DNA from 2 places in the Nonomuraea antimicrobica genome. Region 1 is predicted to be linked to the other one. Evidence: riboswitches for the same ligand, from Rfam matches in the RefSeq annotation. Region 1 holds a riboswitch; the other holds the start of a gene.

Evidence for each region. Region 1 has a riboswitch for glycine ahead of gcvT (glycine cleavage system aminomethyltransferase GcvT). Riboswitches for the same ligand answer to the same signal wherever they lie in the genome.
Region 2: linked by a shared signal. The riboswitch ahead of gcvP (aminomethyl-transferring glycine dehydrogenase) and the one ahead of gcvT (glycine cleavage system aminomethyltransferase GcvT) in region 1 are both predicted to bind glycine.

The regions. Positions count from the first base shown of each region.
Region 1 is NZ_BAAAZP010000103.1:57,931-65,423, reverse strand. It holds gene ABD844_RS29895 (hypothetical protein) at 1-326, shown strand, start outside; gene ABD844_RS29890 (L-serine ammonia-lyase) at 307-1,683, opposite strand; gene gcvH (glycine cleavage system protein GcvH) at 1,742-2,131, opposite strand; gene gcvT (glycine cleavage system aminomethyltransferase GcvT) at 2,128-3,213, opposite strand; glycine riboswitch at 3,256-3,340, opposite strand; glycine riboswitch at 3,345-3,442, opposite strand; gene ABD844_RS29875 (gamma-glutamyl-gamma-aminobutyrate hydrolase family protein) at 3,525-4,220, opposite strand; gene ABD844_RS29870 (3-oxoacyl-ACP reductase) at 4,232-4,996, opposite strand; gene ABD844_RS29865 (aldehyde dehydrogenase family protein) at 5,025-6,368, opposite strand; gene ABD844_RS29860 (glutamine synthetase family protein) at 6,378-7,493, opposite strand, start outside.
Region 2 is NZ_BAAAZP010000144.1:36,687-44,179, forward strand. It holds gene ABD844_RS35765 (sugar phosphate nucleotidyltransferase) at 1-1,879, shown strand, start outside; gene ABD844_RS35770 (double zinc ribbon and FHA domain-containing protein) at 2,132-2,644, shown strand; gene ftsR (transcriptional regulator FtsR) at 2,668-3,294, shown strand; gene ABD844_RS35780 (bifunctional nuclease family protein) at 3,427-3,897, shown strand; gene ABD844_RS35785 (MerR family transcriptional regulator) at 4,045-4,665, shown strand; glycine riboswitch at 5,080-5,178, shown strand; gene gcvP (aminomethyl-transferring glycine dehydrogenase) at 5,361-7,493, shown strand, end outside.

The DNA of each region.
Region 1 (7,493 bases):
GCCTGCTGCTCCTGGCCCTGGTGTCGCTGCGCTGGCTGCTGCTCTGCCTGGGCTGGGGACGCCGCGGCGCCCACAACGGCACGGGCACCGCGATGCTCTTCGTCGGCCTCAAGGGAGTGGACGGACTGGGCCGGGCGGGGGTGCGGGTCGGCGAGGACGGCCTGCGCATCGGCCTGACCTGCCCGGCGGCGGCCGACGTGGGCTCGGTGGTGAGCAAACTGGACCAGGACATCGTCGGCCGCATCCGCCGCGAGGTCCGCGACGACGAGTGCCCGGCCGTCGTCCGCCTGCACGTGCGGCGCCTGGTCAACACTCGATCACGTTGACGGCCAGGCCGCCGCGTGAGGTCTCCTTGTACTTGTCCAACATGTCCTGTCCGGTGATGCGCATCGTCTTGATGGCCTTGTCGAGGGCGACGAAGTGGCGGCCGTCGCCGCGCAGGGCGATGCGGGCGGCGGTGATGGCCTTGTTGGAGGCGACCGCGTTGCGCTCGATGCACGGGATCTGGACCAGGCCGCCGATCGGGTCGCAGGTCAGGCCCAGGTTGTGCTCGATGCCGATCTCGGCCGCGTTCTCCACCTGCTCCGGCGTGCCCCCGAGGACCTCCGTGAGGCCGGCCGAGGCCATCGAGCAGGCCGAGCCCACCTCGCCCTGACAGCCCACCTCCGCGCCCGAGATCGAGGCGTTCTCCTTGAACAGCACGCCGATCGCGCCGGCCGTCAGAAGGAAGCGGATGACGCCCTCGTCGTCGGCGTGGGGGATGAAACGGGTGTAGTAGGTCAGCACGGCCGGGATGATGCCGGCGGCGCCGTTGGTGGGGGCGGTGACGATGCGGCCACCGGCGGCGTTCTCCTCGTTGACCGCCAGCGCGAACAGCGTCACCCAGTCGATGGCCTGCAACGGGTCCTTCTCGGCCGGCTCCGACTGCAGGCGGCGGTGGAGCTGGTTGGCGCGGCGCTTGACCTTCAGGCCGCCGGGGAGCACGCCCTCCTTGGAGATGCCGCGGCGTACGCACTCGGACATGACCTGCCACAGGTGCAGCAGGCCCGCGCGGATCTCGGCCTCGGTGCGGCCGAACGCCCGCTCGTTCTCCAGCATCAGCGCGGAGATCGACAGACCGGTGTTCGAGCAGTGCTTGAGCAGCTCCTCGCCGGTGGTGAAGGGGTAGGGGAGAACGGTGTCGTCAGGCTTGATGCGGTCGGCGCCGGTGGCCTTCTCGTCCACGACGAAACCGCCGCCGACCGAGAAGTAGACCTTCTCCCGCAGGCGCTCGCCGGAGGCGTCGTAGGCGGTGAAGCGCATGCCGTTCGGGTGCTCGGGGAGCGAGATCTTGCGTTCGAAGACGAGGTGCTCGCCGACGACGAAGGGGATCTCGTGCGTGCCGTAGAGCTTGACGGTGCCCGACTCGCGCATGGCGGCGACGCGGGCGTCCACGGTGTCGACGTCCACCAGCTCGGGCTTCTCGCCGGACAGGCCGAGCAGCACGGCCTTGTCGCTGCCGTGGCCCTTGCCGGTCAGGCCGAGTGAGCCGTACAGGATGGCCTCGACGTGCGCCACCCGGTCGAGCAGGCCGTCGTGGTGCAGTCCGCGGGCGAACTTGTGCGCGGCGGCCATCGGGCCGCCCGTGTGGGAGCTGGACGGGCCGATGCCGATCTTGAAGAGGTCGAAGACGCTGATCGCCATTGATGGGCGCCTTTCAGGCAGGGCCGGGGCCCGGATCACGGGCCCCGGCGCAAAAGGGTCAGGAGCCGTCCGAGGTGAAGGCGGCGTACTCCTCGGGCGTGAGCAGGTCGCCGGGGTCGCCCTCCACGCGTACCCTGAACATCCAGCCGTCGCCGTACGGGTCGCTGTTGGCCAGGCTGGGATCGTCAACTACGGCCTGGTTGACCTCGACGACCTCGCCGCCGACGGGCGTGTAGATCTCACTCACCGACTTGGTGGACTCCACCTCGCCGACCGAGTCACCCGACTCGACGTTCGAGCCGACGTCGGGGAGCTGCACAAAGACGACGTCACCAAGGGATTCGGCGGCGAAGGCCGTGATGCCGATGGTCACGGTGACGCTGTCCTCGACACCGCGTACCCACTCGTGCTCCTTGGTGTAGCTCAGGTCGTCAGGGATGTTGCTCACTTGTTCCTCCTGTAAAAGGGCAGCTCGACCAGGTCCATAGGCTCTTGGCTGCCCCGGATGTCCACGGCCAGGCCTGATTCGGCGCCGGTGTCGACGTAGGCCATGGCAATGGGCTTCCCCAGGGTCTGGGAAGGCGCACCGCTGGTGACCTCGCCGACGACGACGCCGTCTTTGGTCACCGGGTAGCCGTGGCGCGGCACCCGGCGGCCCCGCGCGACCAGGCCGACGAGCCGGCGCCGTGGCCGGTCGTCCTTGACCGCCTCCAGCGCCGCCCTGCCGACGAAGTCGCCGGGCTTGTCGAATTTCACCACTCTGCCCAGCCCCGCGTCGAACGGGGTGAGCCGCGCGCTCAGCTCGTTGCCGTACAGCGGCATGCCGGCCTCCAGCCGGAGCGTGTCGCGGCTGGACAGGCCCGCCGGCTTGAGCCCGTACGGCTCGCCGGCCGCCACGAGCGCGTGCCAGAGCGGCACCGCGTCCTGGTTGGCGACGAACAGCTCGAACCCGTCCTCGCCGGTGTAGCCGGTGCGGGCGATGAGCGCCTGCCGTCCGTCCACCAGGCCGGGCAGGCCCGCGTAGTACTTGAGGCCGTCGAGGTCGGCGTCGGTGAGCGTGGCGAGGATCTCCTGGGCGCGGGGCCCCTGGACGGCGATCAGCGCGTACTGCTCGGAGCGGTCCTCGACCACCACGTCGTACGCCTTCGCGCGGTTCGTCAGCTCGGTCCCGACCTTCTCGTAGTTCGAGGCGTTCGCCACGACCATGTACTCGTCGTCCCCGAGCCGGTAGACGATGAGGTCGTCGAGCACCCCGCCCCGCTCGTCGACGATCATGGTGTAGCGGGCCCGCCCGGGAGCGAGTGCCGACAGGTGTCCGACCAGGGCGTAGTCGAGCGCCTCGCCGGCCTGCGGCCCGGTCAGGAAGATCTCGCCCATGTGGGAGAGGTCGAACAGCCCGGCCGCCTCGCGGACGGCCCTGTGCTCCGCGGACTCGCTGCCGTAGCGGAGCGGCATGAGCCATCCCGCGAAGTCGGTGAGCGTGGCGCCGAGGCTCTCGTGAACGTCGCGTAGCGGTGTCGGTCTGGACATTTGTCGCACCTCAGGACAGGAGTGGATGCCAGCATCCTCCCCCTCTGTCATCGGTGCCTGAGAGCTTCGCCCGACTTTTGCCGGACTTTCACCTTCGGCGAGGCCGCCAGGGACCTGCTTTCCAGAGACACCGTGGCCGTGCGGTCCTTTGCCTTGAGAGGTTCGCGGGGAGGGCTTGCTCCTTCAGGGGCCCTGACCGGCTGTCAGGGCTCTCTCCCGCACGGTTTCGCCGGTGATGTCCGCCAGCCTAGTGCCGTTACGGGGCTCTTGTCGCGTCGCGCGGCCGCTCGGTGGCTCCGTGCGCGGGACGGTCAGCAGGCCCTGACGAGAGCCTCGAACAGCGCGTGGTCCTCAGCCGCCTCCGGATGCCACTGCACCGCCATCGTGAACGGGCCGGGGGAGCCCGGCTCCACGGCCTCGATCGTGCCGTCGGCGGTGGTGGCCGTGACGGTCAGGCCGGGGGCGAGGCGGTCGACGGCCTGGTGGTGGTAGTGGGGCACGGTCACCGGGTCCGCGCCCAGCGCCTCGGCCAGGCGGGTGCCGGGGACGGGGACGATCGGCAGATCGCCGAATTGGCCGGGGCCCGGGCAGTGGCCGGTGTGCCCGACCACGTCGGGAAGGTGCTGGTGGAGGGTCCCGCCGAGGGCCACGTTGAGCACCTGGAGGCCGCGGCAGATGCCCAGGTAGGGCAGGCCGCCGTCGAGGGCCGTCGCGAGCAGCGAGAATTCGGCCTCATCGCGAAATTTGCGGATATAGCCGGTTTGCTCTTGTGGCTCCGCGCCGTACCTGGCCGGGTCGATGTCGCCGCCGCCGGCCAGGATGAGCCCGTCGAGACCCCGTACGACCGAGGCGGGCTCGCCCGCCGGAGGCAGCAGGACCGGCTGCCCGCCGGCCCGTACGACCTGCTCCACGTACGCGTACGGCAGCAGCGCGGCGGTCGTGTCCCGCCACACCGTGAACGTGGCGGACTCGACGTAACACGTGATGCCGATGACCGGACGCCGCATCGCGACCCCCTCTACAGCGGCGTGACGTAGGCGCCGGAGATGCCGCCGTCCACCAGGAACTCGCTGGCCGTGATGAACGAGGCGTCGTCGCTGGCCAGGAACGCCACCGCGGCCGCGATCTCCGACGCCTCGGCGAAGCGGCCCACCGGCACGTGCACCAGCCGCCGCTGCGCCCGCTCCGGGTCCTTGGCGAACAGTTCGCGCAGCAGCGGCGTGTTCACCGGTCCCGGGCACAGCGCGTTGACCCGGATGCCCTCCCTGGCGAACTGCACGCCCAGCTCCCGCGACATCGCCAGCACCCCGCCCTTGGAGGCGGTGTAGGAAATCTGCGAGGTCGCCGACCCCAGCACGGCCACGAAGGACGCGGTGTTGATGATCGAGCCCTTGCCCTGGCGGCGCATGTACGGGATCACGTGCTTGCAGCACAGGTAGACGCTGGTGAGGTTCACCTCCTGGACGCGGCGCCAGGCGTCGAGCCCGGTCTCCAGGATCGAGTCGTCGTCGGGCGGCGAGATGCCGGCGTTGTTGAAGGCGACGTCCACGCTGCCGTAGGTGTCGTGGGCCGTGCGGTACATGCGGACGACGTCGTCCTCGCTGGTCACGTCGGCGCGTACGAACAGGCCGCCGACCTCGTTCGCGGCCTTGACGCCCGCCTCCTCGTCGATGTCCGCGCAGACGACCTTGGCTCCCTCTTCCGCGAACCTGCGGGCCGTGGCCAGCCCGATCCCGCTGCCCGCGCCGGTGACGACCGCCACCCGATCCTGCAACCGCTGCATGTGCCTCACTCCGTGTCCGACTGGTCGTTCACTCCGTCGAAATGAAAACGTTCTTGGTCTCCGTGAACGCCGCGAGGGCGTCCGGGCCGAGTTCTCTGCCGAGGCCGGACTGCTTGAAGCCGCCGAACGGGGTCCAGTAGCGCACCGAGGAGTGGGAGTTGACCGACAGGGCGCCCGACTCGACGGCCCTGGCCACGCGCAGCGCCCGCCCGACGTCGCGGGTCCAGATCGAGCCGCTCAGCCCGTACGGGGTGTCGTTGGCGATGCGTACGGCCTCGGCCTCGTCCTCGAACCGGGCCACCGACACCACCGGGCCGAAGATCTCCTCGGTGAACGCCCGGTCGGTGACCCCCGAGGTCAGCACGGTCGGCGGGAACCAGTAGCCCTTGCCCTGCGGGCAGGATCCGCGCAGGTAGGGGGTGCCCTCGACGAAGCCCTGGACGCGTCCGAGGTGCTCGGCGCTGATCAGCGGGCCCATCTCGGTGGACTCGTCGAGGGGGTCGCCGACCTTGACGCCCAGCACGGCGGGGGTGAGCAGGGCCATGAACTCGTCGTACACGGAGGACTGGACGAGGATCCTGGAGCGGGCGCAGCAGTCCTGGCCCGCGTTGTCGAAGACGGCGTACGGCGCGGTCCGCGCCGCCTTCTCGAGGTCGGAGTCGGCGAACACGATGTTCGCGGACTTGCCGCCCAGCTCCAGGGTGATCCGCTTGACCTGCCGCGCCGCCTTGGCGGCGATCTCCTTGCCCACCTCGGTCGAGCCGGTGAACACGATCTTGGCCACGTCCGGATGCTCGACCAGCCGGGCGCCCGCGACCTCCCCCGCCCCGGGCAGGACCTGGAGCACACCCTCGGGGATGCCCGCCGCCAGGGCCAGCTCGGCCAGCCTCAGCGCGGTCAGCGGGGTCCATTCGGCCGGCTTGACGATCACCGTGTTGCCGGCCGCCAGCGCGGGGGCGACGCCCCACGACATGATCAGCATGGGGAAGTTCCACGGCACGATGACCCCGACCACGCCCAGAGGCTCCTGGAACGTGAGGTCCACGCCGCCCGGCACCGGGATCTGCCTGCCGTGGTTGCGCTCGGGGGCTCCGGCGTAGAAGTGCAGCACGTCGCGTACGGTGCCGGCCTCCCAGCGCGCGCTGCCGATCGGGTGGCCGGCGTTGGCCAGCTCAAGACCGGCCAGCTCCGCGCCGTGCTCGCCCACCAGGTCCGCGAACCGGCGCAGCAGCCGCGCCCGGTCTCCGGGTGACACCTCGCGCCAGGTCGCGTACGCCTTCCTGGCACGCTCCACCGCCCGATCGACCTCGGCCGGGTCGGCCAGCTCGACGTCGGCCAGCACCGCTTCCGTCGCCGGATTAACGATCTTCATTCGCACTCGTCACATTCGCTCGAAACCACGGAACAACTCCCAGTCCGTCACCGCCGCGTCGTACGCCGTCAGCTCCACCCGCGCGTTGTTCGCATAGTGCCCGACCACGTCCTCCCCGAACGCCTCGCGGGCCGCCTTCGACCCCTCGAACAGGGCCAGCGCGTCCCGCAACGTCACCGGCACGGTCTCGGCCCCCGAGGCGTAGGCGTTGCCCGCGTACGGGTCCTCCAGCGGCAACCCGGCGTCGATGCCGTGCAGCCCGGCCGCCACCAGCGCCGCCACCGCCAGGTACGGGTTCACGTCGCCGCCCGGCACCCGGTTCTCCACGCGCAGCGAGTGGCCGTGGCCGACGAGGCGCAGCGCGCACGTACGGTTGTCCACCCCCCACTTGACGGCCGTGGGCGCGAAGCTGCCCGGCACGTAACGCTTGTAGGAGTTGATGTTGGGGGCGTAGAGGAGGGTCAGCTCCCGCATGAGGGCGAGCTGCCCGGCGATGAAGTGCGCGCCGAGCGGCGAGAGCCCGTACTGTTCCTCGCCCGCCATCACCGGGTCGCCGTCGACGCCGCGCAGCGAGATGTGGATGTGGCAGGAGTTGCCCTCGCGCTGGTTCGGCTTGGCCATGAACGTGATCGACCTGGCCTCCTGGGCGGCGATCTCCTTGGCGCCGGTCTTGTAGATGACGTGGTTGTCGCAGGTCCTGAGCGCCTCGTCGTAGCGGAAGGCGATCTCGTGCTGGCCGAGGTTGCACTCGCCCTTGGCCGACTCGACGTAGAGCCCGGCGCCCTCCATCTCGCGCCTGATCCGGCGCAGCAGCGGCTCGACGCGGGCCGTGCCCAGCAGCGAGTAGTCCACGTTGTAGAGGTTGGCCGGGGTCAGGTCGCGGTAGGCGCGCCTCCAGGCGTCCTCGTAGCTGTCGTCGTAGACCACGAACTCCAGCTCCGTGCCCACGTACGCGGCCAGCCCCCGCTCGGCCAGGCGGGCGAGCTGCCTGCGCAGGATCTGGCGGGGCGAGGCGGTCACGTCGTCGCCGTGCTCCCAGGCCAGGTCGGCCATCAGCAGCGCCGTGCCCTCGTGCCAGGGCACCCGACGCAGCGTCGTGAGGTCGGGCCGCATCACGAAGTCGCC
Region 2 (7,493 bases), on a different contig from region 1:
CCACGACAGCTACCTCAAGGTCCAGGCCGACGCCCTGTCCGGCCGGGTCGAGCTGGACATCGGCGGCTTCGAGCTGTCGCCCCGCGTCTGGGTCGCCGGCTCCGCCACCGTCGACCCCGACGCCGTGCTCAGGGGCCCGCTGCTCATCGGCGAATACGCCAAGGTCGAGGCGGGCGCCGAACTGCGCGAGTTCACCGTGCTCGGCAACAACGCCGTCGTCCGCGAGGGCGCCGTCCTGCACCGCGCGGTCGTGCACGACAACGTCTACCTCGGCCCCGGCGCCCACCTGCGCGGCTGCGTCATCGGCAAGAGCACCGACGTGATGGCCGGCGCCCGGATCGAGGAGAACGCGATCATCGGCGACGAATGCGTCATCGAGGCCGAGGCGTACGTCTCCAGCGGCGTCAAGGTCTACCCCTTCAAGACCATCGAGGCCGGCGCGGTCGTCAACACCAGCGTCATCTGGGAGTCGCGCGGCCGGCGCGGCCTGTTCGGCCCCAGGGGCGTCAGCGGCCTGGTCAACGTCGAGATCACCGCCGAGCTGTGCGTCCGCCTGGCCGGCGCGTACGCCACCACCCTGCGCAAGGGCGAGTACGTCGTCACCTCCCGCGACTGCTCACTCGCCGCCAGGGCGCTCAAGCGGGCGGTCATCGGCGCGCTCACCGCGAGCGCCATCAACGTGCTCGACCTGGAGGCCGCGCCGCTGCCCGTCGCCCGCTTCCACACGGCCAGGGTGTCGGCCGCGGGCGGCCTCGCGCTGCGCACCACGCCCGGCGACCCGCAGAGCGTGGACATCGTCATCATGGACGACCGCGGCGCCGACCTGCCCCCGGCCGCCCAGCGCAAGCTGGAGCGGGTCTTCTCCCGCCAGGAGTTCCGCCGCGCGTTCCCCGGCGAGATCGCCGAACTGGCCTATCCCTCCAGGGCCGTGGAGGACTACACCCACGAGCTGCTGCGCACCGTCGGCGTGAACGGCGTCGGCGACATGAAGGTCGTCGTCGACTGCGCCGGGGGCACCTCCTCGCTGGTGCTGCCCTCCCTGCTCGGCCGCGTCGGCGTCGAGGTGCTCACCGTCAACGCCCGCCTCGACGACGTCTCGCCCACCGAGACGCTCGCCGAGCGCCGCCGCGGCCTGCAACGCCTGTCGGAGCTGGTCAGCTCCTCGCGGGCGGCGTTCGGCGTGCGCTTCGACCCGGTCGGCGAGCGCATCGCCCTGGTGAACGAGCGGGGCCGGCTCATCGACGACGAACGCGCCCTGCTGGTCGTGCTCGACCTGGTCGCCGCCGAGCGCAGGGGCGGCCGGGTGGCGCTGCCGGTCACCACGACCCGGGTCGCCGAGCAGGTCTGCCGCTTCCACGGCGTACAGGTGCAGTGGACACCCACCGCGCTCGACGCCCTCACCTCGGCCGCCGCCGGGCCCGACATGATCTTCGCGGGCGACGGGCGCGGCGGGTTCGTGGTGCCGGAGTTCAGCCACGCCATCGACGGCCTGGCGGCGTTCCTGCGCCTGCTGGGCCTGGTCGCCCGCACCCGGCTGTCGCTGAGCCAGATCGACGCCAGGATCCCCGAGATACGCCAGCTCCGCCGTACCGTGCCCACCCCGTGGGCGGCCAAGGGCGCCGTCATGCGCTCGGTCATCGAGGCGGCCGAGTCCGAGCCCGGCGAGCGCCGCGTCGACACCACCGACGGCGTCCGGGTGACCCGCGACGACGGGAGCTGGGTGCTGGTGCTGCCCGCCGCCGCCGAGCCCGTCACCGATCTGTGGGCCGAGGCCGCGGACCTGGACGCCGCCCAGTCCCTGCTCGAACGGTGGGCCCGCATCGTGGAACGGGCGGCGAAACGAGCCGTTCCCGGGCCGCGGACCGGCCCTGTCACATAGCGTGATCGGAAAGGGTTTGCCGATGATGTGCCCAGAGAGTGCCGCAAGATCGTAATGTAGAAACGCGCGGCGGCATGGACCACGGGGCGGGGGCGACGGTAACTTTGTCTGCGTCCGAACCACAGTGCAGCGCCCCGCCTTGACCTTTGCCGCTGATCAGCGTAAGTTGCGGCATTCGCAAACTTGAAAAAGCGAAGCGAGGCGCGCCCCTGAGCACCGTCGCGTCTTCGCGGTAGGAGGCCGAGCCGATCGATGCCGAGCGTCTACTGCACGCAGTGCGGGCACGCCAACCCCGAGGATGCCCGTTTCTGTTCCCGTTGTGGGTCACCGCTGACCAGGCCCGAGGTCTCCGGGGACACCACGTCGACGATCTCCGTCGCGGGAATCGAGGCGTACGAGGCTGAGACAGGCGACATGCTCCTGGCCGAGCGGGCGCTCGTCGAGCAACTGCCGCCGGGCACGGCATTGCTCACGGTGACCAGGGGCCCCAACCAGGGCAGTCGCTTCCGGCTCGACAAAGAGCTGACCACGACCGGGCGCCATCCCGAGAGTGACATCTTCCTCGACGACATCACGGTCTCCCGTCGGCACGTCGAGTTCTACCGCCACCGCGGCGGCCAGTTCTCGGTGCGCGACGTGGGCAGCCTCAACGGCACCTACGTCAACCGGGAGCGGATCGAGGAGGTTCCCCTGCACTCCGGAGACGAGGTGCAGATCGGCAAGTTCCGCCTCCTCTTCCTGATGCGCGGCCACGCCGGCGTATGACTTCTCAGGCGGCACGCTCGTACATGAGCATCGGGGAGGTGCTCGCCCTCCTGCAGGGCGAGTTCCCGGATGTGACGATCTCCAAGATCAGGTTCTTGGAGGGCGAAGGGCTGATCGAGCCCGAGCGCAGCCCCTCCGGCTACCGCAAGTTCACGCATCTGCACGTGGAGCAGCTCCGGTTCATCCTCACCGAGCAGCGCGACCACTACCTGCCGCTGCGGGTGATCAAGGACAAGATGGCGGAGAGCTTCGGCCTGCCGCGCGCCGTGCAGCAGGCCCAGGAGGTCAGGCTCAGCCGGGCCGAGCTGATCGAGGCCGCCGGGATCGACGACGAGACGCTCGGCGAGCTCGAAGACTACGGCCTGCTGGCCCCCGTGGCCAGACGTTACGACGAGGAGGCGCTCAAGGTGGCCCGCACCGTGGGCGCCCTGGCCCGCTTCGGCCTGCACGCCCGCCATCTGCGTGCGGTCAAGGCCGCCGCCGAGCGCGAGGCGGGGCTGGTCGAGCAGGCCGTCGCGCCCATTCTCAAACGGCGCGCCCCGGGGGCCATCGGCGAGGCCGACGAGGTCGCCAGAGAGCTGTCCACGCTCCTGCTCGACCTGCACGCATCCCTTGTGCGGACGGGTGTCCGATCGGTCCTGGGGCGCTGAGACCGTAGCGGGCTGGGAGGCGAGGGCGCATTCCAGGCCCGCTGGGTGTTACGTTGAAGTGCAGTAGCCAGTCAACAGAAGCGATGATCGAAGAGCTGTGCCGGGTGACCGGTCAGGAATACGGAGCAGCCCGTGTTGCAGATGGAGGTCGTGGGCGTTCGAGTAGAAATGCCCACAAATCAGCCGATCGTCTTGCTCAAGGAGGCTCACGGGGAGCGGTTCCTTCCTATATGGATTGGCATGACAGAGGCCACGGCCATCGCCCTGGCCCAGGCTGAGGAGCCGCCGCCGAGGCCGCTGACGCACGATCTCTTCCGAGACGTGCTGAGCGCGCTGGGTGTCGGCTTGCGCGCGGTCAACATCGTCGCCCTGCGCGACGGCATCTTCTTCGCCGATCTGGTGTTCTCCAACGGGGTCGAGGTGAGCGCGCGGCCGTCCGACTCGATCGCGCTCGCCCTGCGCACCGGGGCGCGCATCTTCGCCAGCGAAGAGGTCGTCCAGGAGGCCGGGGTGATCATCCCCGACGACCAGGAGGACGAGGTGGAGAAGTTCAGGGAGTTCCTTGACACGATCACTCCCGAAGACTTCGGCAGGGCGGGGTAGGTATTTCAGTGCATTTACGCTTCACGACGCGCCGAGCCGGATCGTTGACTGAGCATGGTCACGGTCCTACGGTGCAAGTGAAACCCGTGGTCGCCCTTTACGAACCCCCAGATCAGGCCGCGGGATGAGAGAAAGCCGGAGGTCCGCGTGGCGGTCAGCAGCGGCGAGGGAAAGACGGCCGGCCAGGAAGATCCGGTGCGGCGCGAGAGCGCGCGGCAGCGTGCCGGGGAGCAGGGTCTGCTCTTCGACGAGCAGCCAGCGGCGGTGCCGGACGACATCGGCTACCGCGGGCCGACGGCCTGTGCGGCGGCCGGCATCACCTACAGGCAGCTCGACTACTGGGCGCGCACGGGCCTGGTGGAGCCCACGATAAGAGCCGCCCACGGCTCCGGCTCCCAGCGGCTCTACAGCTTCCGCGACATCCTGGTGCTCAAGGTCGTCAAGCGGCTGCTCGACACCGGGGTGTCCCTGCAGCAGATCCGTACGGCCGTCCAGCACCTGCGTGACCGCGGGGTCGCCGACCTCGCGCAGATCACGCTCATGAGCGACGGCGTCAGCGTCTACGAGTGCACCTCGGCCGACGAGGTGATCGACCTGCTCCAGGGCGGCCAGGGCGTGTTCGGCATCGCGCTCGGGCGGGTCTGGCGCGAGGTCGAGGGCTCCCTCGCGGAGCTGCCGGGGGAACGCGCGGCGGTCGAGGACACCGTCCCGGCCGACCATCCCGCTGACGAGCTCGCCCGTCGCCGCCGCGCCCGGCGCATCGGCTAGGCGCCTCCGACCCTCTTCGACGGCCCCTCCCGCGCCTGGACGGGGCCTCGCGCCCGGGGCGCCGCCGCCCCCGTAGGCGCCTTCCGCACCGGCGCCGAGCGCCTCACCGGCCTCCATGCCACGTCACATGGCACAGCCCGGCCGTACAGGGCACAGCCCGGCCACACCTGGCGCAGCCCGGCCACCGCGAAACTCCCGCCACCCCGGCCGCACCCGCCACACCGCGCTCCCATGACCCACGGCTCTTGAGGGCCCGCCCGAGGCGGGCCGCGTCCGTCGCTCCGGAGCGCCTGACGGGTTTCGTGCCCGTGACCTCCGCCTCACGGCAAAGACTTTGCGACGTGCGGAAGGGGGCATGCGGTGCGGTGAGCGGCAATCGCGGCTTACCGTAGTAATCTAGGACAGCAAGGCTGACGACCCCGTGCGGGAGAGTCCCCGGGCCCCCAGGGCGCCGGGGCGCCGAAGGAGCAACCCTCCCCGGAATCTCTCAGGCATCTGTACCGCTCGGGCGAGGCAACTCTGGAAAGCAGGCGCGCCCGCCAGGCGTGCCTCACCGACGGTGCAAGCCCTACCGCGGGGTGAAGCTCTCAGGTCGCGGCACCGTGCACATCGCGGGCCCGCGCTGACAGAGGGGGAGATCCGGCACTCGCCCGCGCCCTGGCGCCGGTCTCCATAAGCCTCGGGAGGCACACCCCATGACCGATCTGTCAGCTCCGCCGTTCTCGTCCAGGCACATCGGGCCGTCGGAGTCCGAGCAGCAGCGCATGCTCGAGGCCGTCGGCTTCGAATCCGTCGCGGACCTGGTGGCGGTGGCCGTGCCCGAGGCCATCAGGGCCAAGGACCGGCTCCGGCTGCCCGCCGCGATCGGCGAGGCCGAGGCCATCGCCGAGCTGCGCGCGCTGGCCGGGCGCAACCGGGTGCTCACCTCCATGATCGGCCTGGGCTATCACGACACCGTGACGCCCGCCGTCATCCGGCGCAACCTGCTGGAGAACCCGGGCTGGTACACCGCCTACACCCCGTACCAGCCGGAGATCTCGCAGGGCCGCCTCGAGGCGCTGCTGAACTTCCAGACCGTCGTCTCCGACCTGACCGGCCTGCCCGTGGCGGGCGCGTCCCTGCTGGACGAGGGCACGGCCGCGGCCGAGGCCATGACGCTGGCCCACCGGGCCGGCCGGTCGAAGAGCGACGTGTTCGTGGTGGACGCCGACGCGCTGCCCCAGACCAAGGCCGTGCTCGCCACCAGGGCCGAGCCGCTCGGCATCCGGCTCGTGGAGCACTCGCTCGACGGGGACCTGCCCGAGTGCTTCGGCCTGCTCGTGCAGTACCCGGGCGCGTCCGGGCGGCTGCGCGACTTCCGCGCCGTGGCCGCTGCCGCCCATGAGGCCGGGGCGCTCGTCGTGGCCGCCGCCGACCTGCTGGCCCTGACGCTGGTGGCCGCCCCCGGCGAGCTGGGCGCCGACATCGCGATCGGGTCCTCGCAGCGGTTCGGGGTGCCCTTCGGGTACGGCGGGCCGCACGCGGCGTTCATGTCCGTGCGGGAGGGGCTGCAGCGCCAGCTCCCCGGCCGCCTGGTGGGCGTGTCGGTGGACGCCGACGGCGACCCCGCCTACCGCCTGGCCCTGCAGACCCGCGAGCAGCACATCCGCCGCGAGAAGGCCACCAGCAACATCTGTACCGCGCAGGTCCTGCTGGCCGTCATCGCCAGCATGTACGCCGTCTACCACGGCCCCGACGGCCTGCGCCGCATCGCCCACCGCGTGCACCGCCACGCCACCGCCCTGGCCGAAGGGCTGCGCGGCGCGGGCGTGGAGGTCGTGCACGGCGAGTTCTTCGACACCGTGCTGGCCCGCGTGCCCGGCCGGGCCGCCGAGGTCGTCGCCGCCGCCGTCGAGCGGGGCGTCAACCTGTGGCAGGTGGACGCCGACCACGTCTCCGTCGCCTGCGACGAGAAGACCGGCGCCGCCGAGGTGGCCAAGGTGTGGGCCGCCTTCGGGGTGATCGGCGGCGGCGAGGTCGACGCGGGGAACGCCCCCGACGCGCTGCCCGGCACGCTGCGGCGCGAGAGCGCGTACCTGACCCACCCGGTCTTCCACAGCCACCGCTCCGAGACCGCGATGCTGCGTTACCTGCGCAAACTGCAGGACAAGGACATCGCGCTCGACCGTTCGATGATCCCGCTCGGCTCCTGCACGATGAAGCTGAACGCGACCACCGAGATGGAGCCGATCACCTGGCCCGAGTTCGCGGCCATCCACCCGTACGCGCCGGCCGACCAGGCCGAGGGCTACCGCGACCTGATCGGCACGCTGGAGAGCTGGCTGGCCGAGGTGACCGGCTACGATGCCGTCTCCATCCAGCCGAACGCGGGCTCGCAGGGCGAGTTCGCCGGGCTGCTGGCCATCCGCGCCTACCACCGCGCCAACGGCGACGAGGGACGCGACGTGTGCCTCATCCCGTCCTCCGCCCACGGCACGAACGCCGCCAGCGCCGTCATGGCCGGCATGCGCGTCGTGGTCGTGGCCTGCGACGACGACGGCAACGTGGACCTGGCCGACCTCGACGCCAAGATCGACAAGCACCGTGCCGCGCTGGCCGCGATCATGGTGACGTACCCGTCCACGCACGGCGTGTACGAGGAGAGCATCACCGAGGTGTGCGCCAAGGTGCACGAGGCCGGCGGCCAGGTGTACGTGGACGGCGCCAACCTCAACGCGCTGGTCGGCCTGGCCAGGCCGGGCGACTTCGGGGCCGACGTGTCCCACCTCAACCTGCACAAGACCTTCTGCATCCCGCACGGCGGCGGCGGCCCCGGCGTCGGGCCCGTC